Regions from separate parts of the Virgibacillus sediminis genome, predicted to be linked through region 1. Evidence: riboswitches for the same ligand, from Rfam matches in the RefSeq annotation. Region 1 holds a riboswitch; each other region holds the start of a gene.

Evidence for each region. A riboswitch is a leader RNA that binds a small molecule or an ion and turns the genes downstream of it on or off. The one in region 1 is predicted to bind thiamine pyrophosphate.
Region 2: it holds a riboswitch for thiamine pyrophosphate, as region 1 does, so the genes downstream of both, ACFODW_RS13535 (YkoF family thiamine/hydroxymethylpyrimidine-binding protein) here and ACFODW_RS03905 (lipoate--protein ligase family protein) in region 1, are expected to answer to the same signal.
Region 3: it holds a riboswitch for thiamine pyrophosphate, as region 1 does, so the genes downstream of both, tenA (thiaminase II) here and ACFODW_RS03905 (lipoate--protein ligase family protein) in region 1, are expected to answer to the same signal.
Region 4: it holds a riboswitch for thiamine pyrophosphate, as region 1 does, so the genes downstream of both, thiT (energy-coupled thiamine transporter ThiT) here and ACFODW_RS03905 (lipoate--protein ligase family protein) in region 1, are expected to answer to the same signal.

What each region holds. Positions count from the first base shown of each region.
Region 1 covers NZ_JBHRRZ010000006.1:95,799-103,088, reverse strand. Annotated here, with positions in the region: gene trpD (anthranilate phosphoribosyltransferase) at 1-635, shown strand, start outside; gene trpC (indole-3-glycerol phosphate synthase TrpC) at 636-1,421, shown strand; gene ACFODW_RS03920 (phosphoribosylanthranilate isomerase) at 1,423-2,061, shown strand; gene trpB (tryptophan synthase subunit beta) at 2,039-3,238, shown strand; gene trpA (tryptophan synthase subunit alpha) at 3,238-4,029, shown strand; TPP riboswitch at 4,106-4,209, shown strand; gene ACFODW_RS03905 (lipoate--protein ligase family protein) at 4,323-5,183, shown strand; gene lipA (lipoyl synthase) at 5,155-6,099, shown strand; gene ACFODW_RS03895 (M20 metallopeptidase family protein) at 6,170-7,290, opposite strand, start outside.
Region 2 covers NZ_JBHRRZ010000035.1:37,090-44,379, forward strand. Annotated here, with positions in the region: gene ACFODW_RS13525 (ABC transporter ATP-binding protein) at 1-626, opposite strand, end outside; gene ACFODW_RS13530 (ECF transporter S component) at 613-1,218, opposite strand; gene ACFODW_RS13535 (YkoF family thiamine/hydroxymethylpyrimidine-binding protein) at 1,238-1,831, opposite strand; TPP riboswitch at 1,922-2,027, opposite strand; gene ACFODW_RS13540 (hypothetical protein) at 2,121-2,360, opposite strand; gene ACFODW_RS13545 (flagellin N-terminal helical domain-containing protein) at 2,430-3,584, opposite strand; gene csrA (carbon storage regulator CsrA) at 3,712-3,939, opposite strand; gene fliW (flagellar assembly protein FliW) at 3,926-4,381, opposite strand; gene ACFODW_RS13560 (DUF6470 family protein) at 4,396-4,950, opposite strand; gene ACFODW_RS13565 (DMT family transporter) at 5,056-5,967, opposite strand; gene ACFODW_RS13570 (response regulator) at 6,165-6,521, shown strand; gene ACFODW_RS13575 (helix-turn-helix domain-containing protein) at 6,582-7,172, opposite strand.
Region 3 covers NZ_JBHRRZ010000002.1:90,600-97,889, forward strand. Annotated here, with positions in the region: gene phnX (phosphonoacetaldehyde hydrolase) at 1-499, shown strand, start outside; gene ACFODW_RS01460 (glycine betaine ABC transporter substrate-binding protein) at 868-1,386, opposite strand; gene ACFODW_RS01465 (ArsR/SmtB family transcription factor) at 1,503-1,892, shown strand; gene ACFODW_RS01470 (heavy metal translocating P-type ATPase) at 1,879-3,984, shown strand; TPP riboswitch at 4,245-4,352, shown strand; gene tenA (thiaminase II) at 4,444-5,127, shown strand; gene ACFODW_RS01480 (TatD family hydrolase) at 5,136-5,915, shown strand; gene ACFODW_RS01485 (D-serine ammonia-lyase) at 6,134-7,290, shown strand, end outside.
Region 4 covers NZ_JBHRRZ010000005.1:47,434-54,723, forward strand. Annotated here, with positions in the region: gene ACFODW_RS03315 (iron ABC transporter permease) at 1-1,312, shown strand, start outside; gene ACFODW_RS03320 (aconitate hydratase) at 1,510-3,453, opposite strand; gene ACFODW_RS03325 (YceI family protein) at 3,670-4,206, opposite strand; TPP riboswitch at 4,570-4,669, shown strand; gene thiT (energy-coupled thiamine transporter ThiT) at 4,766-5,338, shown strand; gene ACFODW_RS03335 (hypothetical protein) at 5,432-5,557, shown strand; gene ACFODW_RS03340 (general stress protein) at 5,722-6,072, opposite strand; gene ACFODW_RS03345 (hypothetical protein) at 6,203-7,290, shown strand, end outside.

The sequences.
Region 1 (7,290 bases):
CCTTTTCTAAGGAGAATGTAGAAGAAATGCTGCAGAAAAATAAAATAGCATTTCTATTTGCACCGCATGTCCATGCCGCGTTGAAGCCTTTTACCCAAGTACGTAAGAACCTCGGCATACCTACCATATTCAATGCTATCGGGCCACTGACTAATCCGGTAAACTTGGATACACAACTTATAGGGGTCTACCGGAAAGAACTTCTTCCGCTTCTTGCCGAGGCAATGCATCAACTTGGAAGAAGGCGCGGAGTAGTCGTAAATGGGGCAGGTAATATGGATGAAGCCTCCCTCGCCGGCGAAAACCATTTGATCATCCTGGAAAACGGAGAGAAGAAAGCCATCTCCCTCTACCCGGAAGATGTGGGCCTCCCATCCTATACCATCGATGAGATCCGTGGCGGCAACCCAAAAGAGAATGCAGAGATTCTAAGAAATGTCCTGCACGGCCAAAAAGGTTCTTACTATGACACAGTACTCTTAAATGCTGGTTTGGCTCTATTTACCAGCGGAGAGGCAGAGACCATCCGCGGAGGGGTCGAATTAGCCAGAGAAAGCATTGATTCAGGCGCAGCCCTGGAAAGGCTGAATCGCCTAGTAGAATACAGCAGTAAAATTCCAAGCGAGGTGTCCTAATTGTCAATCCTGAAGAAAATCATTTTAGAAAAAGAAAAGGAAGTAGTTGAACTCAAAAAAAGGGAGTTCAACAAAACTCATCCCAAAGCAATTTCCAGCTTTCAACAAACAGTGGAGAACAGCAATAACATGAACATTATTTCGGAAATTAAACGTGCTTCCCCTTCCAAGGGAGAGATACGTATGGATGTGGATCCTGTTGAACAGGCGAAACAGTATGAAGCAGCGGGCGCATCCGCTATCTCCGTACTGACTGACCGTTCCTTCTTTAATGGATCCATGGATGATTTAAGAGCAGTCAGGGAAGCCGTAGACCTCCCTATTCTTTGCAAAGACTTTATCATCGACTCGGTACAGATTGACCAGGCGAAAGAAGCAGGGGCTAATATTATTCTGTTAATTGCGGCCGCCCTTACGGATGAACAGCTGCAGCAGCTCTACCAATATGCATGCGAACTGGATTTGGAAGTATTATGTGAAGTCCATAATGAGGAAGAAATGCACCGGGTGCTCCTATTAGAACCGGAAATCATCGGAATCAATAACCGTAACCTCAATACTTTTGAAGTGGATATAAAAACGACAGAAAAGCTGGCTGCCATGGTTTCCAATCCAAGCACTGTCCTGGTATCCGAAAGCGGCATCCGCACCGGCGAAGATGTATATCGAGCGAAGGAATCAGGAGCCCGGGCCATTCTTGTCGGCGAAACATTGATGAGGTCGGATAATCTTGTGGATACCTTCCGTGAATTGCAGCTAGCCGTCAAGGAAGAAGAGGTGAGGTAGGATGAAAGTTAAAATTTGCGGAATAAAAACAGTTGCTGCAGCCCACTCCGCAGTACAGGCTGGGGCTGACTTCATTGGATTTGTTTTTGCACCCAGTAAACGGCGGATCACTCCTGAAGATGCAGCACTGATTGCTCATTCACTCCCTTCCCAGGTGAAAACAGTAGGAGTATTCGTCAATGAAAGCACCGAGAACATTCTGCAAATTGCCAGTCAGGTTGGCCTGGATTACATCCAACTCCATGGTGACGAACCGGAACAGAAAGCAGCGGAACTTCCCTATAAGGTTATTAAAGCCTTCCCTTTTAAAGAAGAGGAAATTAATAGAATCACAGGATACTCATGTGATTACTATTTGATAGATAGTCCAAAAGGAAACAACCGTGGCGGGAATGGAACGACATTTAATTGGGCTTTGACAGAGAAATTGCCAGTCAGCAGAAAAAAGACCATTTTGGCCGGCGGGCTTACCCCGGAAAATATTCAGCAAGCTATTAAAATGGTCAATCCAGCTGCAGTGGATGTCTCCAGTGGAGTGGAGACGAATGGAGAAAAGGATCCAACCAAGATACGGAAATTCATCAAGAATGCAAAACAGATAAGAAAGGATGAGGCCAATGACCACATATACCATGCCTGACCAATCAGGAAGATACGGAGATTTCGGCGGGAGGTTTGTACCGGAGCTGCTGATGCCTGCGGTTATCGAATTGGAAGAAGCATATAAGGAAGCAATGAACGACCCCGAATTTGTGGAAGAGCTTAATTACTATCTAAGACAATATATCGGCCGTGAAACCCCCCTTTATCATGCAGCCAATATATCTGAAAAATTAGGGGGAGCGGACATTTATCTCAAGAGAGAGGATTTAAACCATACAGGTGCCCATAAAATCAATAACACGATCGGCCAGGCATTATTAACGAAGCGGATGGGCAAAAACAAGGTAGTTGCAGAAACAGGCGCAGGCCAGCATGGAGTGGCCACCGCCACAGTGTGCGCACTGCTTGGCCTAGAGTGTGTAGTGTTCATGGGAGACGAGGATATACGCCGGCAGAAGCTTAATGTATTTCGTATGGAGTTGTTGGGCGCGGAGGTGCGTGGTGTCTCTCAAGGCAGCGGAACATTGAAAGATGCAGTGAACGAAGCACTCAGATACTGGGTGAGCCACGTAGAAGACACGCATTACATCATAGGCTCGGTTGTAGGTCCCCATCCATTCCCGCAAATTGTACGCGATTTGCAGTCTGTTATCGGAAAAGAGACAAAAAGGCAGATCATGGATCAGACAGGAAAACTGCCAGATGCAGTGGTTGCATGTGTAGGCGGCGGAAGTAATGCTATGGGGATGTTTCACCCATTCATCGAAGATACCGACGTCAAGCTTTATGGAGTGGAAGCAGGTGGCGCAGGGCTGGAAACGAACCAGCATGCGGCCACTCTCTCCGGAGGAAGAGTAGGAATCCTGCATGGTACAATGACCCACCTGCTGCAGGACAGCAACGGACAGATCGAAGAAGCCTTCTCCATCTCTGCTGGGCTTGACTATCCTGGAGTGGGGCCTGAACACAGCCATCTGTATAAAACAGAAAGGGTGGCCTACACCTCCATTACCGATGAAGAGGCACTGGAGGCATTCCAATATCTCTCAAAAACCGAGGGGATTATTCCAGCATTGGAAAGTGCACATGCTGTAGCATATGCAGTCAAACTGGCACAGCAGATGGAGAGAGGCGAATCCTTGGTGATCTGTCTGTCCGGTCGAGGAGACAAAGATGTAGACCAAGTAAAAGAGAAAATCGAGGAGGAACAATAATGGGGAAAGCAAAATTGGAAAATACATTGAACCAAAGAAAGGAATCGGGGCAAAATCTATTTGTACCCTATATTATGGCTGGGGATGGCGGCCTGGAAAATTTGGAAGAACGCATCTCCTTTCTTGAGGAAAGCGGAGCTTCTGCTGTGGAGCTGGGCATACCATTTTCCGACCCAGTGGCAGACGGACCGACCATTCAGGAAGCTGGGATCCGCGCTCTTGAAAAGGGCACATCCCTTTCCATGGTGCTGGATGAACTCGCTTCTTTCCGTAAAGAGCGAAACATACCCGTTATACTGATGACCTATTTCAATCCCATACTTATCTATGGACCAGAACGCTTTGCATTGGCCTGCAAACAAGCAGGTGTAGACGGCGTAATCATTCCCGACCTCCCATTGGAAGAGCAGTATATTGTCAGTGGTTATTTAAAGGAGAATGATATTGCATTCATCCAACTTGCAGCAATGACAAGTCCCGATGAAAGACTCGCTGAGCTCGCCAGAAGATCAGAGGGATTCCTCTATGCTGTTTCCGTCATTGGAACTACAGGGGCGAGAACCTCGCATAACGAGAAGGTGCAAGGATTCTTGGAAATGCTCAAAAGTCACAGCAATGTCCCTGTACTTGCCGGCTTCGGCGTATCCAACGCCAACCAGGCGATAGAACTCAGCAAGTCTGGAGATGGTGTGATTGTCGGCAGCAAGATTGTGGACCTTCTCCATCAAGGGGATACAGAAGCAATTAGGCAACTAATTCAAGATAGTACACAAACTAACGTAAAAGTATGATTCGTTTTATCGGACTTTCGCCAAGATTTACAATTAAGGAAATATAAGGTAGCATAGATATGGAATAATTAAAAAATTTAAGCACTAGGGGAGCCAGAGGTACGGCTGAGAGGGGCATTCGCCCTGACCCTTGCACCCGATTTAGGTAATGCTAGCGTGGGAAAGTGCAGTTGATATATATGCATATCACTTCATATATTGTCAGACTGCATTCTCCGTGAGTGCAGTCTCTTTTTTTGAGGCTGCGGGTTCAGCCGCTGTCTCCGTTTGGTGACGGAACAGGAGGTAACAATTTGGAGAAAGAATGGGCTATTCTGGACAGCGGTTTCCATGATGCCGCGACAAATATGGCTTTGGATGAATCGTTGTTGAACTGGCACAGCAAAGGTATGATACCTCCGACTCTACGATTCTATGGCTGGTCAAAACCAACCCTCTCCATCGGGCGGTTTCAAAAGCTGAAATCCATCAACATGGAAGCTCTGAAGCGGCACGACTGTGAGTTAGTCCGGAGGCTGACAGGCGGTAGTGCTGTCCTGCATGACAATGAGCTCACCTACAGCCTGGTGATCAATGAGCAGGACCCTTCCATACCCGCCTCTGTTCAGGAAGCATATCATATCCTGTCCAAGGGTGTCCTATCAGGTTATAGAAACATTGGAATTGATGCAGACTATGCCCTTCCTGAAAGAAAGCGGGAAAGAGAGAGAACCTCCATTTGTTTCGAAAAACCGGCGTTCTACGAGATGGTTGTAGACGGAAGGAAAATCTCCGGAAATGCCCAGACAAGGAAAAATGGCGTAGTGCTCCAGCATGGTTCCATCCCAATAAGCATGGATACCGAAATGCTATTTGACCTATTCCGTTTCTCATCCGAAAAACACCGCGTGAGGAAAAGAGAATCCTTTGCTGAAAAAGCAGCGGATATTGCACAACTGACAGGAAAAGAGCTGTCCTATAAGGATATGACGGAGGCATTCAAAAAAGGGTTTGAAGATGGGCTCGACATTAATCTGCACCCGATGGCCCTGTCGGATGCACAATGGAACGAAGTATATCAGCTGGCGGAGACAAAATACTCATCGGAAACATGGAATTATCAAACATCGAAGGAGCGTGTCGATAATGGCGAAGCAAGCAGAGTACATACGTAAACCCGATTGGCTGAAGACAAAGATCAATACCAACGAATCTTACAGAAAGCTCAAGCATCTGATGCGCGACAAGAAACTGAACACAGTATGTGAAGAAGCACGGTGTCCCAACCTCCATGAATGCTGGAGCGAGCGGAAAACAGCGACCTTTATGATTTTAGGGGATACCTGCACACGAGGCTGCCGTTTTTGTGCGGTTAAAACAGGCCTTCCGAATGAACTTGACTGGGGAGAGCCACAGCGGGTCGCTGATTCTGTCAAAGTGATGGGACTTAAGCATGTTGTGGTGACTGCAGTGGCAAGGGATGATTTGAAAGATGGAGGCGCCGCGGTATTTGCCGAAACCGTCCGGCAAATACGCAAGCAAAATCCTGCAGCCACCATTGAAATACTTCCTTCTGATATGAAGGGCGACTATGAGAGCCTTCACACGCTGATGGATAGTGGGCCGGATATTTTCAATCACAATATTGAGACTGTCCGCCGCCTTACTAAGAAAGTGAGAGCCATCGCTATGTACGACCGGTCGCTCCAGCTTCTTGAACGGGTTAAGGAAATAGCACCGAATACACCGACGAAATCAAGCATCATGGTAGGCCTTGGAGAAACCAAGGAAGAGATCATTGAAGCAATGGACGATCTGCGGGCACATAATGTCGATATTATGACCATTGGCCAATACCTTCAGCCAACCAAGAAACATCTTAAAGTAGAACGCTACTATCATCCAGATGAGTTTGAAGAATTAAAGAAGATCGCTCTAGAGAAAGGATTCAAGCATTGTGAAGCCGGGCCATTGGTACGCTCTTCTTACCATGCCGACGAACAAGTAAGCAATGCATCAGCCCAACGCAGGATTAAATACATGAAAGGCGTGGAACAACAAGAAGAATCAGAAGTTGATTTCCAATTCTAGTAAGTTTCCATAAAAAAACACCAGCCGCCCTCTATCGGGACAGCTGGTGTTTTTGCACCGGAAGCATCTCCTAGTTGTCAGAAAATACCAGTTGAGCGAACATCTTGCCAATATGGAGCATCGCCCGCTCATCTACTTTGAACTTAGGGTGATGATGTGGGTAAACAGCATCAATCTCTGGGTTTCCTCCGCCTACCGTAAAGTAGACTCCCGGCACCACCTGCTGATAAAAAGCAAAATCTTCACTGCCATGCATTGGCTCCTCCGTGTGGACTGCATCTTTCCCAAATACAGTCACAGCATTCTTCCGGACCTTTTCCGTTTCTTCTGGATCGTTCCATATGGATGGGCAGTCCTTCACATAGTCAAAATCCACTTCTGCACCAGCTGCTTCACAGGTGCTTTTGACAATCTGCCTCATAGATTGTTCAATGATTTCCATTGCTTCCTGGTCATATGTACGTACGGTTCCTTTAATAACAGCAGTATCAGGGATGACATTGGTGGCTTTTCCGCTGTGAAATGAACCGACGGTCACAGCTGCAGCACTTTGAGGGTTAACTCTTCTGCTGACAATCTGCTGCAGATTCACGACCAGCTGGCTTCCCGTCACCAACGGATCCACCGTATTATGAGGTTCGGAGCCATGGCCACCTTTACCATATATTTTAATGTAAAAGTCATCCTGAGCAGAAGAAAAGTAACCTTCCCTTACTGTACAGGTGCCGAAAACTTCCGTAGACATAACATGTGCACCATAGATAACATCGACTCCATCCAAGCAGCCGTCTTCTATCATGCTTTGGGCACCACCTGGCGTGGCTTCCTCAGCAAACTGATGAACGAAGACTACCGTTCCCGGCACTTCCTCCCGTACCTCACTCAGCACCTTCGCCACACTAAGCAGGGAAGCCGTATGGACATCATGGCCGCATGCGTGCATGACCCCTGGAACTCGGGATTTATAATCTATATCGTTCTCCTCCTCGATAGGAAGTCCATCAAAATCGGCACGCAGAGCGATGGTCCTTCCAGGCTTACCACCTTTGAGGATACCTATGACTCCCCGCCCGCCTACACCTGTCTGAACATCTATGCCCAGACCCTTCAAATATTCGGCTATTTTTTCGGGTGTTTTTTCTTCCTCATGGGAGAGTTCTGGATACATGTGGAAATCCCTGCGGAGTTCCA
Region 2 (7,290 bases), on a different contig from region 1:
ATGATCAGGACAGACATGCCTCTCTCCTCTTGGATTTCCTGCACGAGTTCAATAAATTCCAGACTTGAGACGGGATCGAGATTGGCAGTTGGCTCATCAAGAATCAGCATTTCCGGCTCAAGCAAGAGGACAGCGGCAAGCGCAATCTTCTGCTTCTGCCCGCCGGACAGCTCATGGATTTTGTTTTGCTCAAATCCTTCCATCCCGACAGCCTTCAGCACTTCCTTGATCCGCCCTTTGATTTCAGAGGCAGGAAATTTCCGGTTTTCCAACGTGAATGCCAGCTCATCATCGACCGTAATCATGCAGAACTGGCTCTCCGGATCCTGAAACACAATGCCGATCTCTTGATTCAGCTCTCCTTTTTCAAACTCGCTAATATGCCTGCCATGGAAATAGATGTCCCCCGTTGCAGTCCCTTCGACCGCATCGGGATACAACCCGTTCAGGCAGAGGGCCAGGCTGCTTTTCCCGGCACCACTCGCCCCCATCAGGAGGGTTACTTCATTCTCATTCAGTGCAAAGCTGAGCCGGTTGAACAATGGCTGTTCATCGATTTCCTCATAGGAAAAGGAATAGTCACGCACCTCGATCACCGGCTTCGGCTGGACATTAAGCTGCTCCATATTTCCGCTTCCTTTTCAGTTCCTTTCCTAAAGCATAGCCGCGCAACACACCGGTTTTGGCGAGCTGGTCGCTGAGCCATTTTCCAAGAACTCCGGCGAGCAATGCTCCACTGATCATCCTCACAATTAAGGTAGAAACGATCAGCCACGGCGCAAGCGCAATATTACCGGCCGAGAATAGGTTCCAGACGAAGCTGAAGACGGCTGCAGACACCCCTGACAACACGAGGATCCTTAGCCGGTAATACTTCCATTTTGTCGCAGCGAATACGGCTTCTGCACCTAGTCCTTGGATGGCGGCGGCAAGGATTAGGCCCGGCCCTGCCGCTGAACCGAGCAATACTTCCACGACCCCGGCAATCAATTCCGCAGTAAAGGCGACACCTGGCTTACGCAGGATATAGGCCGCCATGATCGAGACAATGAACCAGATGCCAAAAATGATCTCATAACCGAACGGCGCCAGGCCGAATGGCACGAGAATATTTCGGATCCCCTGTCCAACAAGGAAAAACACGAGATAAATGACACCAAACACCACACCTAATATGGACATCAGGACAATTTCTTTCAATTTCCATTGATTGGTCATCTTGTTAACTCCTTTCTTCTTATGATTGATTGGATGGACTGTTCGCTGAAATGGTGAACGTCATCGTCACATGGGAGACCTTCTCCTGCACACTGTCAAACGACTGGTGCATGGCCTCAAAAATATCCTTCACATCGCCGTCCAGCCTTGTCGCATAATGGGCATGGCTCACCTCGACTCCACGGTGTTTGGAAAGGTCGATTTGTTCATAGATGGCATCCATATAATCCTCTCTGCCCATTGGATACAGGGAAAATTTGCATCCTGCCTGTTGGGAAATCGCTTGGGACTTTTCCTCATTCAGCAGCTGATCTGACTCATCCATATAAGAATCGGCCTCGGTATCACCAGGACAGCCGATCGAGAAAGTGCCGCTCATTGCCACATGCTCCCCTGTTTTGGCTGCATGCAGGAAAATCGCCTTGGTCACATCAAACACATGCCCCATTCTCCCGCGGACACAGGTGCTCACATCATCGGTATCCTTCCATACCTTCGACGTATCCACTTCTTCGATGGCTCCGAGAATGATGTCGACAAACTTTTCACTCATCGGAAACAGGGTGAATTGGCACCCCGCGATCCTGCTTGGTCCACAACTGTTATTGTTCATGTAAATTCCTCCTAAATTTTTTTGCACAAAAAAACTGCACTCCCGCGGGAATGCAGTTTGTCGTATGTATATTCATCATGTTCATTAATCATACGGTCCACTGCACTTCCCCACGCTGGTATTATCCAGATCGGGTTCCAAGGGTCAGAATGTATCCTCTCAGCCGCCATTCCAGACAGCTCCCCTAGTGCTTTTTGTCGGTTATGCAGTTTTCATGTGTCTTTATGGTATACAATTATGTGAATTTTGTAAAGGGGGGTTATATAGAATAGTATTTTCTTCGCTTGTTTTAATGAACAGCAGTGTTTAACTGCTGTTGCAAATTAAGAACGTCATTTTGCAATTCGTTTATTTGGTCATTTAATCTATTAAATTCTTGTGAAGACAACTCTTGATCGCGAGCATATTCAGCTATACTTCTCATTTCATATAGCTTTATTTCTATCTTTTCTAAGATTTTATCTCGGGCTTTAACCCACTCAAATTGTTCTTGAAGGAACCTTTTTTCCACCTGTTTATGATCATCCATACCGGTACTCCTATCTAGATTGTAATGAAAAAGACCCTAGCAAAGCTAGCGTCTTTTCCTTTATTAATATTATTGTAGAAGTTGTAATACTCCTTGTGGTTGTTGATTAGCTTGAGCCAGCATTGCTTGTGATGCCTGAGCAAGAATAGAATTCTTTGTTTGGTTCATCATTTCTTTCGCCATATCTACATCACGGATACGAGATTCCGCAGCAGTTAGGTTTTCAGAAGATGTACCTAAGTTATTGATAGTATGGTCTAATCGGTTCTGAACTGCCCCAAGTTTAGAACGTTCAGCTGAAACAGAATCAATAGCAGTCTGAATTGTTTCAATTGCACTGTTAGCTGCACCCTGAGATGAAATGTCAATACCTTTTGAAGTATCATAAACGGTAGAAGCAGCGATGGTTGCATCTGCTGTTGTTGCAGTGAAAGCAGTATCAGCTGTTGTTGGAGTCGCTGTTACTTTTCCAGTAGCTGCCAATGCTGTAGCAACTTCACCTTGTGTAGCAGTAGTTGCTGTAGCTGCAGTTGTAGCATCAGCTCCCGCATCCTGCTTAAGAGTAACAGTGATTGTATTAGAGTCTTCATCAAAAACCGCAGTCGTTTCAGATACAGCTTCTGTCCCAAGGTCCGCGTACTGAACAGTGATTTCTTCGCCGGTTAAGTTTGCAATACTAACGTTCCCGGAATCTACCGCTTCTCCAGCAGCAAATCCAGCAACCTTAAGAGCCTCAGACCCCATAGCATCTATAGAAATAGAAAGATTTTGATTTGCATTGGCACCAATTTGGAATGTACCCTCAAAACTTCCATCAAGTAGGTTTTGAGTGTTAAACTCTGTATTATCCGCAATACGAGTTAACTCCTCAGCTAGTTGGTTAACTTCTTTTTGCAGTTCTCCACGGTCACTTTCAGTATTTGTATCGTTAGCTGATTGAACAGCAAGTTCACGCATACGCTGAAGAATGCTTTGAGATTCATTTAACGAACCTTCAGCTGTTTGAATCATAGATATGCCATCTTGTGCATTTTTTTGAGCCATATCCAAACCACGAATCTGTCCACGCATTTTTTCGGAAATTGCCAGACCTGCTGCATCGTCTCCAGCTTTGTTAATACGAAGTCCTGATGCCAATTTCTCCATTGAATTCATTTGCCCATTCTGTGCATTCCCCAACTGACGATGTGTATTAAGAGCTGCAATGTTATGATTGATTCTCATTTTAATAATTCCTCCCTGAATTAGGTGACCCCACATCCTTGTGGGATTCTATTTTGTTTGGCAAAACAAGCGTCGGCCGACATTGTATTTGCTTACACTACTTATATCGACCGACCTTGGGAGATGTTTAATCTTTTTTTGTATTTTTTAGGAGATCCAGGATATTTTCTGAGAAGGCTGCTGCTTCGGCGTTTTCTTCCTTGATGGCTGTGTAGATTTCCTGGCGGTGGATTTCGATGTGCTTCGGGGCGTTGATTCCGATTTTCACCTGGCCGCCTTCGATGGCTGTGACACTTATTTCGATGTCATCGCCGATGCGGATGGATTCTCCGACTTTTCGATTAAGGACGAGCATGCAGGTCACCGCCTTTATTTGACTTTAGGAGTGGATGACGGGTCTGATAGGTATTATCATTCAGGATGAGCTGCTTGGCCTTTCCCGCCTTCTTGTTGATAACGATTGGTGCCTGCAGGTTGATCGTCGATGCTTCAAACGGGTCTTTTAACGTCACCACATTATAGACAGCCAGATCTTCCGGCTGTTTAAGTTCGATGTCGTTTTGGGATTTTTCGTCCAAGTCAAATGCATAGTCGGGATAGAACATATAAGCATTCGTCACAATGAGTGAGATGCCCGCTTCCTCCATAGACTGCAGGGCTTGGTATACACCTTGTTCATCGACCGGGATCAGAACGAAGGAATGATAGCCTTCGAATCCCGGCAGGCCCCTTTCAAATTGAATCAGTTCTTCTTCTGCCACTTCTACTGTGCCAAAATATTTTGTTGCTATTCTCATATAAAACCACCTCTTTAAACTTTCCAATCAATCTGGATATCCGGATATTGTTCCATATAGGCATTCACTTCGCCCGGCTGGTAGGACGTCTCAGCCTTGCGGGGGACTGTATTTATCCTCGGCGCTTGGGGCTCCACCGAAATATCAGCTCCTCCCGGCTGATAGGAGATGTCGACCCAGGCGTGTGCAGGAATATTCCCTGGCTGATATAAGGTAAAGTCCAGCACGGAATTCTGCTTGGCTTGGGCTGCTAGGGGATTTCCCTCATTTTCGATCTGCATTAGTTCTTTTCCCTGTTGGGCCCTCCGTCCAACCCCTTCCAGCCAATTCTGTTTCGCCTTACTCGTGAATTTCTCGGTCCGGACCGGCATGCTTTCCAGTCCAAGATTGTTCCAGGCCTTTGTCTGGTCGATGGACAGCTTACCGGGGCGCTGGCGGATGGACATATTGGCCCGGGGCTGTTCGATCGACTGGTCGGCTTGAGGCTGGCGGATCGTCTGCTGAGGCTTGGTGATATTCAGCCCTAACCTGGCCGGGGTTGTCTGGATCTGGACCTGTGGTACCCGCATACGCAAGCCTCCCTGTGTGAATTTTAATCGATACAAATTTGCTCCATTTCTTATATCGTCAACAAATCGTTATTCTTTAAAAAGATACAGGAAATCCCCGGGCCCTTACTGGACACGGGGATTTTTCCATCTGACGGTGGCGATGATAATTCCGATAATGATCATTGCCGAGCCGGTCAGCACGCCGATGGTCATGGTTTCTCCCAGCAGGACGCTGCTGAATGCCAGGCCGAAGATCGGTACCAACAGTGTCGAGATGGTGGCGCTGACCATATCCAGCCGGCTCATGATGATGAACCAGACCGTGAAGCAGAGGGCCGATGCGAGGACGCCAGTGAATAGAATATAATAGATAAGTTCAGCATTCCAGACGATCGGCTGCGATTCCAGGAACAGGCTGGCAATGATAATCGCGATGGAGCCAAACAGCATCTGGAATGCGGAAGACTGGATCTTCGGCAGGTCCTGTACATGGAGGCGGAAATAGGTATTGGAAACTGCCCAGGATAAGGCACCGATGACGATCAGCACCTCACCGAGAATGACTTCCGCTGGCTGGCCGATCCAGATATCCCAGCCCATAATGGTCAGCAGGCCGATCATGCCGATAGTCAGTCCGATCAATTTGGCCGGGGTCAGCTTTTCCCCGAGGAATTTCACCGCCAGCAGGCTGCTGAACATGGGCATGGAGTACAGCAGAACGGATGACTTCCCGGCATCCACGAAGGTGAGTCCGTACATGACCAGCAGGAAGACGATGGCTGTTTGTAGAATGCCGACGATAACGAGATGCTTCCAATATTCCTTTGGCGGCAGGCCGATCTTCATGATCCAGACGACAAGCAGCAGGGTGACTGCCCCTGTCCCGAACCGGAAGGAGGAAAAGGCGAACGGCCCCATGTATTCCAGAGCCGCCTTCATGGTGACCCAGGCATAGCCCCATATTAAAGTGATAGCGAGTACCAGCAGCCAGACAGCCGCTTTATTTTCAATGATCCATTTCTTCCATTTAGCCAAACAAGGTCCGTCCCTTCCCTAAAACAATGTATCTATTATGATAGCAGTTTATATAGGAAGTAACCACCTTATTCAGCTTAGACGCCCGAATCAGAAAAGGCAGAAAATAATGCTTCAATAGTTGTCCCCTTTTGCCGATATAAGGGTAAATGCTATTTCATCAAAGATAACATCATATAAAGGAAAGTAGGGATGACATGAAGTCCGTTTTAATTGCCGACGACTCCCAGTTTATGAGGAAATGGCTGCGGGAGATCCTGCAGGACACCGAATATAATGAAATCATCGAAGCATCGAATGGCCAGGAAGCCATTGACCAGTACAGGCAGGCCCGCCCGGATGTAGCGTTCCTTGATATCACCATGCCTGATGTGGACGGCCTGGAAGCCTTAAGAAGCATCCGGATCATTGATCCCCAGGCAAAAGTGGTGATGTGTTCTGCGATGAGCGCACAATCCCAGGTGCTAGCGGCGCTAAAGGCCGGGGCGACCGATTTCATCGTAAAACCGTATTTCGACGGAGTGGTCGATAAGCTAAGAAAGCTGAATGCATAAACAAAAAGCCATAACAGATGGCATATCATCTATTATGGCTTGCAGATTTCCTTGCCTGAATTAGCTTCTTACATAAAGGTCCTTGATCCGGTGATACCGCCTCTCGACACTGAGGGGGCTTCTGTCCAGCTTCTCACCGATTTCGTTAAAGGTTAGACCACGCTGGCGGAGATCCAGCAGCTCCCGATCAGCAAGGGTCGTCCATGACTTGTATTTCCTTTTCTTCATGAGTGAAAGCTCTTTTTCCCTTCTCCGTTCTCTATTCACCCAGCTTGGCTCCGGTATCAGCGAATGCGGCTCGATATCGGAAAACTGGATTTTCTCCTTATGGTCCTTTGCCCAATCCCAGAATTCCGTTGGATGGATGAGATAGAATTTCTTCTTTTCCTTGGTGATTTTCCGGTGGCAGGGCATTTCATGGCGAAGCATCCAGCCTTTCACCGTATTTCGTTCCACGCCTAGAATATTGGCCAGCTCCCCCATCGTCAGGAAGCCTGTCTGGTTCTTGGTATGGTACAGATTCATCCGCTTCATCTTCAGCTCCACCGCTGTATAGCTTTTTCCCAAATTGGCCGCGATGGTCGACACCTTGGTCATCCCTACACTGTCCCTCAAGTATTCCACCGCTTCCTGATCCCATGATGCGCCCATATCTCTCACAACCTTTCTAATCTCGGGATAAGGTGACTCTCGTTTTCAGCACTCTGTATGTTTTTGTACCCTCCAGTGTTATAGGAAAAACCTTCCATTGGGTGAGGGGCAGGTGCAT
Region 3 (7,290 bases), on a different contig from region 1:
AGAACAAGGGCTGAAAATTGGTTCGACATCAGGGTATACCCAAAAGATGATGGATGTTGTGGTTCCGGAAGCAAAGGAAAAAGGCTATAGTCCAGATTTTTATATAACACCTGATGGAACCAATTCTCTCGGAAGGCCGTATCCGTATATGATTTATCGAAACATGGAGGCATTAAAATTAACAGCAGCCAAGAATGTCATAAAAGTAGGCGATACAATCCCTGATATAGAAGAAGCGAACAATGCAGGGGTTTGGTCAGTAGGCGTTATTATTGGCAGCTCAGAAATGGGGTTAAGCGCAGATGAATTCAATGCGCTGTCTGAAGAAGATCAAGAGAAAGCAATCACTAAAACAAGACAAACCTTTTTACAAAATGGTGCACATTTTACCATCAAATCGATGAGTGAGCTGCCTGCAATAATAGAACAAATCAATCAGCTTAATCAAGGGGACAGGGTGCGTGATCAAGATGGTGGACTGTCAGCATTGCAATATTGAAGGAATATAAACATCGAAATCAGAGGTTTACGAAAGAGGTTAATATGAATATCAGGAAACTTAATAAAGACGATAGAGTACCAATGAAATTATTGTTATTGGCTGATCCCTTCAATGAGATTGTTGAGAACGGTATACAGTTAAAAGAGATATGGTTCGTTTATCAAAAGATTTATAATTAGAATAGGCAATAGATAAAAGGAAGTTTGGAAAAATAAGCAGGTCAACATGAAGCTGACCTGCTTTATCTTTTCTGACTATAACTTGGGGTTATTCTCCAATCATTTGATCTCCTTGATCACGATTGTTTGCTATCCATTCGGCAGCTAATTCTTCAAAGGATGTACCGTTTTCTTCATTTTCATTTATCATCTGTTCAGCTCATCGATGGAAATGCTCCAATTGGATAGAATCTCATATGCTTCCCGGTATTCTTCTTCAATGTCTTTATAGGACAATACATATACATTATCTGGATTGAAATACTCTTCTTGGCCTTCTAAAAACTTCAAATCGTTACGCGCGAAGATGGAATGTGGTCTCCAAGCAGTGAATGCCACAGGCTCTTCATTGTCAATTTTATCTTGTACAACGGAAATCATGGCACCTTCAGTAGAGGGGCTCAATTCAAAGCCATGTTCTTGCATATTTTCACCTTCCATTAATTCCTTGGAAATCTCCACAATACCTACGCCTTCAGAAATGGTATATATTTCGCCGCCATACTTTTCTGCGTTTTGTTTCAGATCTTCTATGGGGTTTTCTTCCACATAAAAAGGTACAAACCAACCAAGTGCAGCATTTTCATAACTTGTTGATACTTTTACTAAATCATCCTCAAACTTCTCCCATCTCGCCGCTTCTGTATATGGCAGCCGTGCATCCATAAAGAAATCGATCTCAAAACCAACCTATCCTCTTAAGAAAATGCGGAAAATGTTTGACATTTTCCGATAACTGTCATAGATTATAATCAAATGAACATTTGAATAAGGTGATAAGAATGAATCGGAAACTTGTAAATAAACCGGAAGCTTCCTCTTGCGACACGTTTCTTTCGGATGAGGAGAAGGTTAAGCAAGTCAAACCGCGGATAGCGGAAGTGAATGGTGTGGAACAGATCTTTAAAGCGCTTGGGGATCCAACCAGGCTGAAAATCACTTATGCCCTCACATTGGAAGACGAACTATGTGTATGTGATATAGCCAATATCCTGGACTGTTCTACAGCAACTGCTTCCCATCATCTGCGTTCGCTTCGGGAGAGAGGCATTGCCAAGTCGCGGAAGGTAGGGAAAATGGTGTTCTATTCCCTTGATGACCACCATGTCCGTCAGCTTGTAGAGATATCGATGACACATGCGAAGGAAGGCGGTCCACATGGAAACAGCTAAACAGACGTACCGATTGGAAGGATTGTCCTGTACGAACTGTGCGGCAAAATTTGAAAAGAATATTCGGGACATCCAGACAGTGGAAGATGTCCAGCTCAATTTCGGCGCTTCCAAAGTGACGGTGGAAGGAGAGGCAAGTGTCCGGCAACTGGAAGAGGCTGGTGCTTTCGATGGAATCAAGGTATATCCGGAAAGGGAGCGCCAACAGCCGAAGGATCCTTTTTGGAAGAAAAGGGAGAATCTGCTGCCGCTGATCTCCCTGCTGTTTACCATTGGAGGAATCCTTGCTGTCGTTCAGGCTGGGGATGAGCATCCACTGGGAATAGGATTATTCATTACAGCCATACTGGTCGGCGGGCTGGACTTGTTCAGAACAGGACTGAAAAACCTATCCCGACTGGAGTTCGATATGCGGACACTGATGACGATCGCCATCATAGGTGCCGCGATCATTGGCGAATGGGCGGAAGCGGCCATTGTCGTCTTTCTGTTTGCTTTGAGTGAGGCATTGGAGGATTACTCCATGGATAAGGCCCGGCAGTCGATCCGGTCCCTGATGGATATCGCTCCAAACAGGGCAACTCTCAGAAGAGACGGCCAACTGATGGAAGTAGATGTCGAGGATGTTCAGATCGGCGATATCATGCTGATCAAGCCTGGAGATAAGCTCGCCATGGACGGGGAAGTGGTGAAGGGTGCCACTTCCATTAACCAAGCAGCCATTACCGGAGAATCGATTCCGGTATACAAGAACCCCGGGGACGAGGTGTTTGCGGGTACGCTCAATGAAGAGGGATCACTGGAAGTCCGGGTTACAAAACGGAGTGAAGACACAACCATTGCCAAAATCATCCACCTGGTGGAAGAGGCACAGGCAGAAAGAGCTCCGTCGCAACAGTTTGTAGATCGATTCGCTAAATACTATACACCCGCCATCATTGTCTTGGCTGCCCTTGTTGCTGTAGTGCCGCCGCTTTTCTTAGGCGGGTCTTGGTCTGAATGGGTATACAGCGGCCTGGCAGTGCTGGTTGTCGGCTGCCCTTGTGCACTCGTCATCTCCACCCCTGTCGCGATTGTAACCGCGATCGGCAATGCTGCCAGAAATGGAGTACTGATTAAAGGTGGTATCCACTTAGAGGAAACCGGTCGCATCCAGGCCATCGCTTTTGATAAAACAGGGACATTGACGGAAGGGAAACCGGAAGTGACCGATATCTTGCCATTAGGGGAAAAATCACCACAGGAGATCTTGGGTATGGCAAAAGCACTGGAAACTTATTCGCGCCACCCGCTTGCTTCCTCCATTATCCGCAGGGCGGAGGAGGAAAACGTGGTGGATTATACGGCAGAGGCTTTCCAGTCCATCACCGGAAAAGGTGCTTCGGCAACCATAGAAGGAATCGATTATTTTATTGGCAGTCCTTCCTTATTTGAAGAGATTCATGCGCCAGTGGAAGCCCATGCAGAACAAATCGGCAGCTTGCAGGCCGAGGGGAAGACCGTGATGCTTATTGGAACGAGGGAGGAAATAACAGGCATCATTGCGGTGGCCGATAAGGTGAGACATACCAGCCGCACGATCATCGAGAAGCTCCATGCGTTAGGTATCAGGAAGACAGTAATGCTGACCGGAGATAATCAAGCTGCCGGCAACGCGATAGGAGAGCAGCTTGGCATGACCGATACGAAGGCAGAATTGCTGCCGCAGGATAAGCTGTCAGCTGTCAAAGAAATACGGCAATCATATGGCAACACGGCAATGGTAGGAGATGGAGTGAACGACGCTCCTGCGCTGGCTGCTGCGACAGTTGGTATTGCCATGGGGGGAGCCGGTACGGATACGGCACTTGAGACGGCGGACATTGCCTTGATGGCGGATGATCTGGAGAAATTGCCATATACCGTTTCCCTCAGCAGACAGGCATTAACGATCATCAAGCAGAATATCATTTTTGCGCTTGGTATTAAGGTGGTTGCACTTCTGCTGGTGGTTCCTGGCTGGCTGACATTGTGGATTGCGATTCTCGCCGATGTGGGGGCCACACTGGCGGTTGTGTTGAATTCAATGCGATTGATGAAAAACGGTGAATAAAATGATTGTGTGCTAGGACAAAAGTGTTTAATCAAAAGAAAAAGCTGAATGAGCTAGAAATCTAGTTTAGTGGGAATAGCCGCTTCGGAAACCGAAGTGTATTTCCGGAGTGGTTTATACCCACTCATTTAGTTGGTCCGGTTTATCTGCTAACTGGGCTGCCCACAGCTAACCCTCAACTCCTAGCCACTGTTGCCCGCAAGTATTTGACAATTACCAATTCAATGATATATTGAAGGTAATACCATTCGAATAAGTGAAACTTCCACTGGGGGAACCTTGTTACAAGGTTGAGATTAAAGTGTACTTTAAGACCCTTTGAACCTGATCTGGCTTATACCAGCGTAGGGAAGTGGGGCATGGGATACGTCTATTCATAAACCAGTATATTCAGCCTCCACTTCCTGTCTTCAGGGAGGGAGGTTTTTCTATGCAATGGAAAATTGAAGGAGGTTTATGATGAGATTTTCAGAGGAATTAAGAAAAGAGGCAAACCCTATTTGGGAAGCGAGCTTCAGCCACCCGTTCATCAAAGAATTAGGAGAAGGAACACTTCCACTTGAGTGCTTCCGCTATTATGTCATGCAGGATGCCTATTATTTGTCCCATTTTGCCAAAGCACAGTCAATCGGGGCAGCGAAAGCGCAGGACTTTTATACGACAAGCAGGATGGCATCCCATGCACAGGGGTCCTATGAAGCGGAGATGGGTCTGCATGAAACTTTTTATAAGATGCTTAAGATAACGGATCAGGAACAGGAGAATTTCATTCCGGCGCCCACTGCCTATGCATATACATCACATCTGCACAGGGCAAGCTATAACGGCCATCTCGGCGATATCATTGCAGCGATTCTGCCGTGCTACTGGCTCTACTATGAAATTGGTGAACGCTTAAAGGGCTCCAAACCGGAAGAACCTGTCTATCAGAAGTGGATGGATGCTTACGGGAGCGATTGGTTCAAAGAATCAGTGATGGAGCAAATCGATCGGTTGGATGCGATTGCCGAAGAGGTAACCAAGCAGGACCGTGCCAGGATGAAAGAACATTTTATGATCAGCAGCCAATATGAATACTCCTTCTGGGAAATGGCCTATAGAATGGAGAACTGGCCAATTGCTGTTGAGTCTGTAAAAAGCTGAGGGACCACATGCGAAAGAAAATCATCGATGCCCATATTCATCTGGATGCATACCGGGAGGAAGACCGTGCCGCTATTCTTCAGGAAGCTGAAGATGATGGAATCGATCGGTTGATATCGGTCTCCAGTGGCCTTGCCTCCTCTCGTGTGAATCTAGCTTTATCTAAAGAGTATCCACAGGTTCTGACGGCATTTGGCTATCATCCCGAACAGCCATTGCCACCAGAAGAAGAGCTGGCCGACTTGCTTCAGTTTATCAGACAGAACAGTGAAGAGATGTCCGCGGTGGGGGAGGTGGGTCTTCCTTATTATCTGATTAAGGATGACCCGTCACTGCCCCTCGAACCATATATTGAACTGTTGGAAGCGTTCATCCAGCTCGCCAGTGAGCTGGATGCCCCATTGGCTCTGCATGCTGTTTATGAAGACGCTCCACTTGTCTGCGGCCTGTTGGAGAAGCATTCCATCCAGGATGCCCATTTCCACTGGTTCAAGGGAGATGACAAAACCGTCGAGCGAATGAAGCAGAATGGTTATTATATTTCCGTTACACCTGATGTTTTATATAAACCAAAGATTCAAAAGCTGGCACGGGATTATCCATTGGATCAAATGATGGTGGAAACGGACGGTCCCTGGCCGTTCGAGGGGCCGTTTCTGCATCAAGTGACCCATCCAAAGATGATTCACCAATCTGTAGATAGAATTGCTGCGCTGAAAGGGCGGGCGGTCTCGTCCGTCTATAGGCAGCTATATGCCAACACGACTCGATTCTACCGGATTTCCTGATGAACCTGCACCTTCTCCTGGTTTGCCCTGACATGCGACACTCCCGCTGGGACCATGTTACAATTGGAACTAATCAACCAGAACCGGAAAAATGCGGCTGGTATCATATGAAGCTCTATTATTCACATATTATATGCAGAAGTCGTATTTCCACTTTTAACGAACAGGACTTAGAGTTGCTTTCGTTATGAATCTCAGAAGAGTAGGAGGAGTCCGACATGATATCCAGAGAAGTAATGGAGAAATATGAGCAAAGATTTCCGGAATTAGCAAAGATTCAAAGAAAGGAACCGGTCCTCTGGCTGAATCAGCAGCTGGAAGGGGTCAGTAAACTTGAGGCTTCTGTCACCAAGGACGACATTTATGAAGCCGAACGCCTGTGGGAGAGGTTTGCCTCATTTATCAAAAAGGCCTTCCCAGAAACTGAGCCGGCAGGTGGCATCATCGAATCGCCGCTGACTGCGATACCCGGCATCCAGGATGCACTTACCGATTTATATGACACGCCTCTCCCAGGCCAATTGTATGTGAAAGGGGATCATTCCCTGCCTGTTGCAGGCTCGGTCAAGGCGAGGGGAGGCTTTTTCGAAGTGCTCCATTACGCGGAGAATCTTGCACTGAAAGAAGGTAAAATCAGTACGGATGATGATTATTCGGCATTCGCCCGTCCTGAATTTAAAGAGTTCTTCAGCCAGTATAAAATAGGTGTCGGATCCACCGGCAACTTGGGCTTGAGCATCGGTATCCTGGCAGCAACTTTGGGTTTCCGTGTCTCTGTTTATATGTCCCGTGATGCCAGACAGTGGAAGAAGGATCTTCTACGGGAAAAAGGAGCGGAAGTAAAAGAGTTTTCGGGCGATTTCAGTCTGGCTGTTGCGGAAGGCCGGAAACAGACGCTTCAGGATCCCCATGGTTATTTCGTGGATGATGAAGACTCCCGGGAGCTATTCCTGGGCTACAGTACGGCTGCCATCCGTTTGAAGAAGCAGCTGGAAGAGCAGGGAATCCGCCACGATGCAGAACACCCCGTCTTTGTTTATCTCCCTTGTGGTGTTGGCGGTGCCCCGGGAGGCGTGACTTTCGGGCTGAAACATATCATCGGTGATCATGTTCATTGCTTTTTTGTGGAACCGACCCATTCTCCTTCCGTCCTGATTGGTATCGGCACTGGGGAAGGGGCAGGAAAAAGCGTCCAGGACTTCGGACTCGATAATAGGACAGAAGCAGACGGCCTTGCAGTCGGCAGGCCATCCCGGTTTGCGACACACATCAGCAGTCAGCTAGTGAGCGGGATTAGTACGGTGGAAGATGACGAACTCTTCCGTCTGCTTGCCATCACCAAGGATAAGGCGGGTTTTAGTTTGGAACCTTCTGC
Region 4 (7,290 bases), on a different contig from region 1:
AAAGTTCACAGCCATTCTTTCGGCCGTCATGCTGACATCCGTGACAGTAAGTGTCGTAGGCCCCATCGGTTTTGTAGGATTGGTTGCTCCTCATATCATTAAGCTGATTGGATACCGGAAACATCTGCCGCTCATCCTTGCCTCCTTTATATGGGGAGGGGTGGTACTGTTGCTTGCAGATATCTTGGCAAGGGTTATTGATCCGACTTTTGCTGAGCTTCCGGTTGGTGCGATAACTGCTTTGATAGGTGCCCCGTGGCTGATCTACTTAGTAATGCGAATGAAAAAAGAGCGGGATGGGGAAGAGACGGCATCGGTTACGGCGGGCAAGTCGACAAAGGGCATCCCGCTAAAAATAATTATTCCCTCCCTTTTGGGTGCCATTATTCTGGCAATCTCAGTCAGTATGGCCAGCGGCAACTACGGCTTTGAACCGGTGATGACCTTCCGGGCTCTATTTGGAGACAATGATTTCATGCAGGGTCTTATCGTCGACCTGCGGCTGCCTCGCGCTCTTGTAGCGCTGCTCAGCGGTATGGTGCTTGCGGCCAGCGGACTGTTGTTTCAAGGAGTGCTAAGAAACCCTTTGGCAGATCCTTCCGTCATAGGGATTACTTCAGGCGCAGGAGTCGGAGCGTTGGTAATGATGTATGTTGTCGGAGGGGCGGCTTTGTGGGTGCCGGTTGGAGCAATGGCCGGTTCCTTGGTGTTTTTTACAGTCGTTATGCTGCTTGCTATGCGGGCCCGTTTTCAGCCAACCACATTGGCATTATTAGGGATAGGTGTCTCCGCATTTGGCTCTGCAATCATACAAATTCTCGTCGTTCAAGCTGATATGGGAGTTGCCTCTGCACTTACCTGGCTGTCCGGTTCAACCTATGCAACGGGCTGGAAGGAACTGCTTTACTATCTGATTTGGCCTATCTTACTGCTGCCTTTTCTATATCTCGGCATTCGCGTGCTTGATACATTGGCACTTGGCGATGATACCGCCAAAGGCCTAGGAATCAAGGTAATGTCGGCAAGGTTTCAGTTGGCCTTTCTTGCAACTATTTTGGCCGCCTTCAGTGTTGCAGCAGTCGGCGCCATTGGATTTGTCGGTTTAATTGCTCCTCATTTTTCAAGACTGCTGGTAGGCCCTTCTAATCAGAGGCTGTTGCCGGTAACAGTACTAGTGGGAGGCCTATTGCTGGTAATCGCTGACCTGCTAAGCCGTACAGTGCTTGCGCCGAATGAAATTCCTGCAGGCATTCTTGTTGCTATTGTAGGTGCGCCTTACTTCCTTTGGCTGATGAAGAAAAGAAGTGTATGACAGCTATAGGAGAGGTTGGGACAAAAGTGTTTAATTAAGACAAGAAGCCGAACTAGCTAGAAATCATGTTTGGTGGAAATAGCTGGTTCGAAAATATACTGAGCTTTCCACGGGCGGCTCAGCTAGAGGATTAAATAAATAAAAAAAGCTGCCCAGGACGATATACCCGGGCAGCTTTTTTTATTTCAACAAGTCGGTTAATGTCTTGCTTTTGTCCAGTTGATCAGACCGCCATGGAGAATGATATCCTTCTGACGATTTGTCAGATTATGATTTACTTGGATCTCCTCTCCTTTGTCCTGCAAAGTGGCGGTTAGACTAGAACCAGTCTTCACCTGGTTCCTTAAGTCTTTAAACGTGATCACTTCACCTTGCTCCAATTTTTCATAGTCCTCCTCATGATCGAACAGCAGTGGAAGAATGCCGAAATTGATTAAATTCTGCCAGTGGATACGTGCAAAGTCCTTCACGAGGACAGCACGGAGTCCAAGGTATCTTGGTGCCAATGCAGCATGCTCCCGGCTGGAACCTTGGCCGTAGTTAAAACCGCCGACAATGGCATGCCCGCCGGATTCTTTCGTATTGACTGCGCGCTCTGCATAGGTGGAATCTACCTGCTCATAGGTGAATTTGCTGATGCCCGGAAGGTTGCTCCGGTATGGAAGGACACGAGCACCTCCGGCAAGGATTTCGTCCGTAGAAATATTATCGCCAACTTTTAACAGTACTGGAAGTTCCAGTGTATCTGGCAATTCATCCATTTCTGGAATGGAAACGATATTCGGACCCTTGACAAGATCGGTCTGTTTAGCTTTCTCTTCAGGGAGAGGTGCGTCCAATAGACGATCATCAACATTGACATTTTCTGATTCAGAAACATCCGGATAGTCCATATCCAGGGTGCGAGGGTCGGTGATTTCACCAGTTAATGCGGAAGCAGCCGCCACTTCCGGGCCACATAAATATACACTGTCCTCGCGGGTACCTGACCTGCCTGGGAAATTCCTAGGTGTTGTCCGCAAACTGTTTCTTCCTGTTGCTGGAGCCTGCCCCATACCGATACAGCCGTTGCATCCTGCCTGGTGCAGTCTGGCACCTGCACTGAGCAGACTGGCGATATGAAGGTCATCCACCAGGTTGGTCAGCATTTGCCTGGATGTCGGATTAATATCAAAGGACAGGCCTGGAGCAATGGTTTTATTCTTGACGATTTCCGCTGCCATAGCAAAATCCCGAAATCCCGGGTTTGCCGAGGATCCTATATAAGACTGATAGATAGGTGTTCCAGCTACTTCTGTTACTGGAACAACATTTCCGGGACTCGACGGCTTGGCAACCAATGGCTCCAGCTCAGAAAGGTTGATTTCATCGTCTATGTCGTAGGTGGCATCTTTATCTGCAACTACTTCTACCCAGTCATCCTCCCTATGCTGGATGCGGAGGAATTTCTTCACCTCTTGATCAGAAGGGAATACGGTAGTAGTTGCCCCTAGTTCAGCTCCCATGTTTGCTATGACGTGGCGATCCATGGCACTGAGGTTATCCAGTCCAGGTCCATAGAATTCGATGATTTTGCCGACACCGCCTTTAACATCGTAACGTCTCAGAAGTTCAAGGATGACATCTTTAGCACTTACCCAATCCGGCAGTTCGCCTGTCAGCTTCACTCCAAATATTTTTGGCATGGTAATGTATATTGGTTCTCCCGCAATGGCCATGGCCACATCGATGCCGCCTGCTCCCATGGCGAGCATACCCATACAGCCGTTTGCACATGTATGGCTGTCGGAGCCCAGCAGTGTCTTGCCTGGAACGGCCAGTCGCTGCATATGGACAGGGTGGCTGACACCATTGCCAGGTCTGCTGTAGTAGATGCCAAACCGCTTTGCAGCGCTTTCAAGAAATAGATGGTCATCCGGATTCTTACTGTCTACCTGGATAAGGTTATGGTCGACATATTGAGCAGAGACCTCTGTCTTGGCATAATCCAAACCCATCGCTTCCAACTCCAGCATGACCATGGTACCGGTTGCATCTTGGGTGAGGGTCTGGTCAATTTTCAGTCCGATCTCTTCGCCTGGTTTCATTTCTCCAGACACTAAATGATCTTTGATCAGCTTTTGTGCTACATTTAAACCCATAAATCCCATTCCTCCTTTTTATAGATAGTTTACCTCAAGGAAGTTAACTTCAAACAATGCAGAGAGAAGGGAATGCAATAAAAGAGGCAGTCTCATCGAAAAGATGATTCTGCCTCTTTTTCTTTGTTGACGGAGTCACGCCGTCTTAACCTCGTGTGTTGAGCATGGTAAGTACATAGCTATTCAGGCAATTATGCTCTTCCTTGATGCTTGGTATTATTCCGCTTTATGTGCTTCAATCTCTGCATGAACTTTGATGTCCTCACCGACGAGGACACCGCCTGTTTCTACAGGTGCGTTCCATGTCAGTCCGAATTCTTTCCGGTTGATGGTGGTGTCCGCGCTGAAACCTGCCACGATATTGCCGCTCATAGGATCCTTGCTTTGCCCTTCATAGACTACATCGACAGTGACCGGTTTGGTTGTACCTTTAATAGTAAGATCCCCAGTTACATCATAATTGTTGCCTGATTTCTTTTTGATATCCGTAGCAACAAAGGTAATCTTCGGGTATTTCTCCACATCGAAGAAATCCTCGCCGCGAAGGTGGTCATCACGGCCTTCCTGTCTTGTATCAATACTTGCTGCGTCAATAGTTACCTCTACATTTGAGTCCGTCAAGTCTTCTACGTCTGCCTCAATTACCGCAGAAAAATCGTTGAAAGTTCCCTTTACTTTAGAAATCATCATATGTTTTACTGTGAAGCCAACTTCACTATGTGCGGTATCTACGTTCCAAGTTGTTTTAGCCATTCATTATCCCTCCAAATTATAGTATCTTGCGTTAGTTACTTTATGTTACTAAGTATAAGTTTATAAATAACGAATGTCAAGGCAAAACATCTTTAATTCAAGTGATTATTTCACATGGCCTAGAAATTCTATATTTCCAACGGTGAGGTGGAGACCCGAACGCAGGTGGGACCACTGGAAAAAATGAGAAGAGACTGGGAGGCAGGGGCCTATATAAGCTGACTATTGGATCAATGTGTGGAATAGCTGGGCTGTCCATGAATCTATCTTCTTGCTTGAACGTCAGCTCTCCAGCCGGCTGGACTTTTTGTTGAATTGATAGGACAGGTAGTATACAATACTAGTAGCAAAAAAAGTGAATGGAAAGCCTGCAGGGGGAGCCATGTGGCTGAGAGTGGACAAATGTTCAGACCCTTTGAACCTGTTAGTTAGTACTAGCGCAGGGATGGTGGCTTTCTTGATGGTAAAAAGCAATGTGAGCGGAACTGTTCCCATCAGGAAGTCTTCCCCTTGGCATTGCTTTTTTTGTGTGCAGAAAAACTGCTGGGGAGGTTATTATATGAAGTCCGGCAAGACATTATTTCTGATAGAAGTAGCTGTATTTACTGCATTAGCACTATTGTTGGATATACTGCCCTTCCTGTCATTTAAGGTTTGGGCGATGGGAGGCTCTGTGTCTTTTGCTATGATTCCCGTGTTTGTTGTGGCCTTCCGCTGGGGGCTGAAGGGCGGTCTTTTATCCGGCTTCCTATGGGGTATTCTTCAGGTGGCAACAGGGACCGCTTATATTCTTCATCCTATACAGGGGCTGTTGGATTACCTGGTTGCCTTTACGGTGATTGGGTTTGCGGGTATATTTGCCCGCAGAATCCAGCAGGCAGTGAAAGAAGGCCATACCAAAACCTATCTATCTTATATTACGGCAGGGGCTTTTATCGGATCGGCACTTCGTTTTCTGGCACATTATATTGCGGGAATCGTATTTTTCGGTTCCGCAGTGGAGGGGCAGCCAGCATGGTTATATTCCCTTCTCTATAATGGTTCCTATATGCTGCCATCTTTTATCCTGAGCACCCTGATCATATTCTTCTTATTCCATAAGCAGCCCAGAATTCTATTGAGAGCTTCATAGCTTGCCAGTTTCGCTCACAGAAAAGCAACCTCTATGGCACAGGAGGTTGCTTTTTTAATAGAATAGAAATATGTAGAAGGAGGGTGAACCATCTTGCGGGAATTAGTGGGAAGCTGCACTGTCTGTGGGAAAGAGATTTATTGTGAAAATGGTTTTTTTGACGGAGAGCAGAAGGATGGGGATTTGTACTGCCATGAATGTGCCGGCTTGGAGGACTAGAGGATGCATGGCGGTTGGATCCGTTAAGACGGATTGGCGAATACCCGAGGAGACAGGCGGGCAATTTGCTGAGGGTCTAGGCTGATTGATGCTGTTCCTGCCCATGAAGGAGTAAAAGCAAAAAGAACACGAGCTGGGATTCGCCAGCTCGTGTTCTTTTTGCTTTAGAGTAAATAACTGTTTATATTTTCATAGTTGGTAACAATCAGGAAAATTTTCCCTTCGTCCATCTCTTCTTCATATTGCTCCGCTTCTTCTTGGGAGAAGCCGATATCTTTTAGTTTCGTCCGCAATTCATCTCCCTGGCTCTTGAATACGGTACCTACAGCGTCGGAGAAGCCCATTTCGTCCGTACCAATTGTGTTGGCATCAGCCCCGCCGGCTACACGTTCCGTACGATCTTCATCATGGGAAATGATATATACATCATCTTTATTTACCCCTTTATCTTTCAGTACACTTACATCAGTTTTCAGCTGTTCATCGTTTGTATATCCTTTTATAAATGGTTTCATTCAGCATCCTCCTTCATAGTAGATTTATTGTTTTTATTCCCCTGGAGTTAATTGCTAAACATAGCAGTAGCGTTTTAGAAGCTTACTGCATAGGCTGTATAACTAATTCTTGAGGAGAGGCGTGGTCTATATGGGCTTGGAAGTCTCCCATTGGTTATATGGTTTATTTACGCTCGCTATTATTGTGGTGATGATCTTCCGTAAAGGGGTAGTATTTCCCACATTATTGGGAACGTTTGTCATCGCCTGGGTATACAAGGGCAGTTTGCTTGATGGCTTCACTGCAATTTTCAATGCCAATTTGGTAGCCGCACAGGAGCTATTCAGTATTTTTCTCATTATTACTTTCATGCTGGCATTGCTGAATTCTTTACATGACCTAGGTGCCGATCGAAAAATGATCCAGCCGATTCAGAGAATGATGGTCAATGGTCATGTGTCCTTCTTTGTTTTAGTGGGTGTCACGTATCTTATTTCTCTGTTTTTTTGGCCGACACCTGCTGTTCCTCTGATCTGTGCCTTGTTGGTTCCAGCAGCTGTTAAAGCCGGACTGCCCGTAATGACAGCTGCTGTGGCTATTGCGCTTGCAGGTCAAGGAATGGCCCTTTCTTCAGACTATATTGTTCAAGTGGCCCCGAGTCTGTCTGCTTCTTCCACTGGACTGAACGCCGGTTTGATTGCTGATAAAGCTTTATTGCTGTCGCTGTTTGCTGGTGTGACGGCTATCCTTTTTGCCTATTTGCTGTACCGCAAGGAAATCCGTGCGCCCCAAGACGTTCGGAATGAGGAGGAGTTCCAAAAGCTGCAGTCAACAACGAAGAGTGAGAGGAATAAGGCACAGACAAAGCATCTCTCTGCGTGGAGTAAGGTTTTTGCAGTCCTCGTTCCATTATCGCTTCTTGCGGTAGTCATATTTATGATGTACAGTAAGCTTCATTCAGGAAGTACAGGATTGATAGGTGGAGATGGGGCGGCTTTTGTCGGTGGAGTTGCCGTCATTCTGCTGCTGCTTTCCACACTGGCCTTCGGTAGACAGCATGCACTAGATTATATTACAAATCATATTACAGATGGCTTCGTATTTGCTTTCAAGGCGATGGGGCCGGTCATACCGATTGCTGGATTTTTCTTTTTGGGAAGCTCCGAATTTTCCGGTACGATTCTGCGAGTGGATGAAGATGCACCTGCACTACTGTTCGACTTGGTCAATGCGACCCA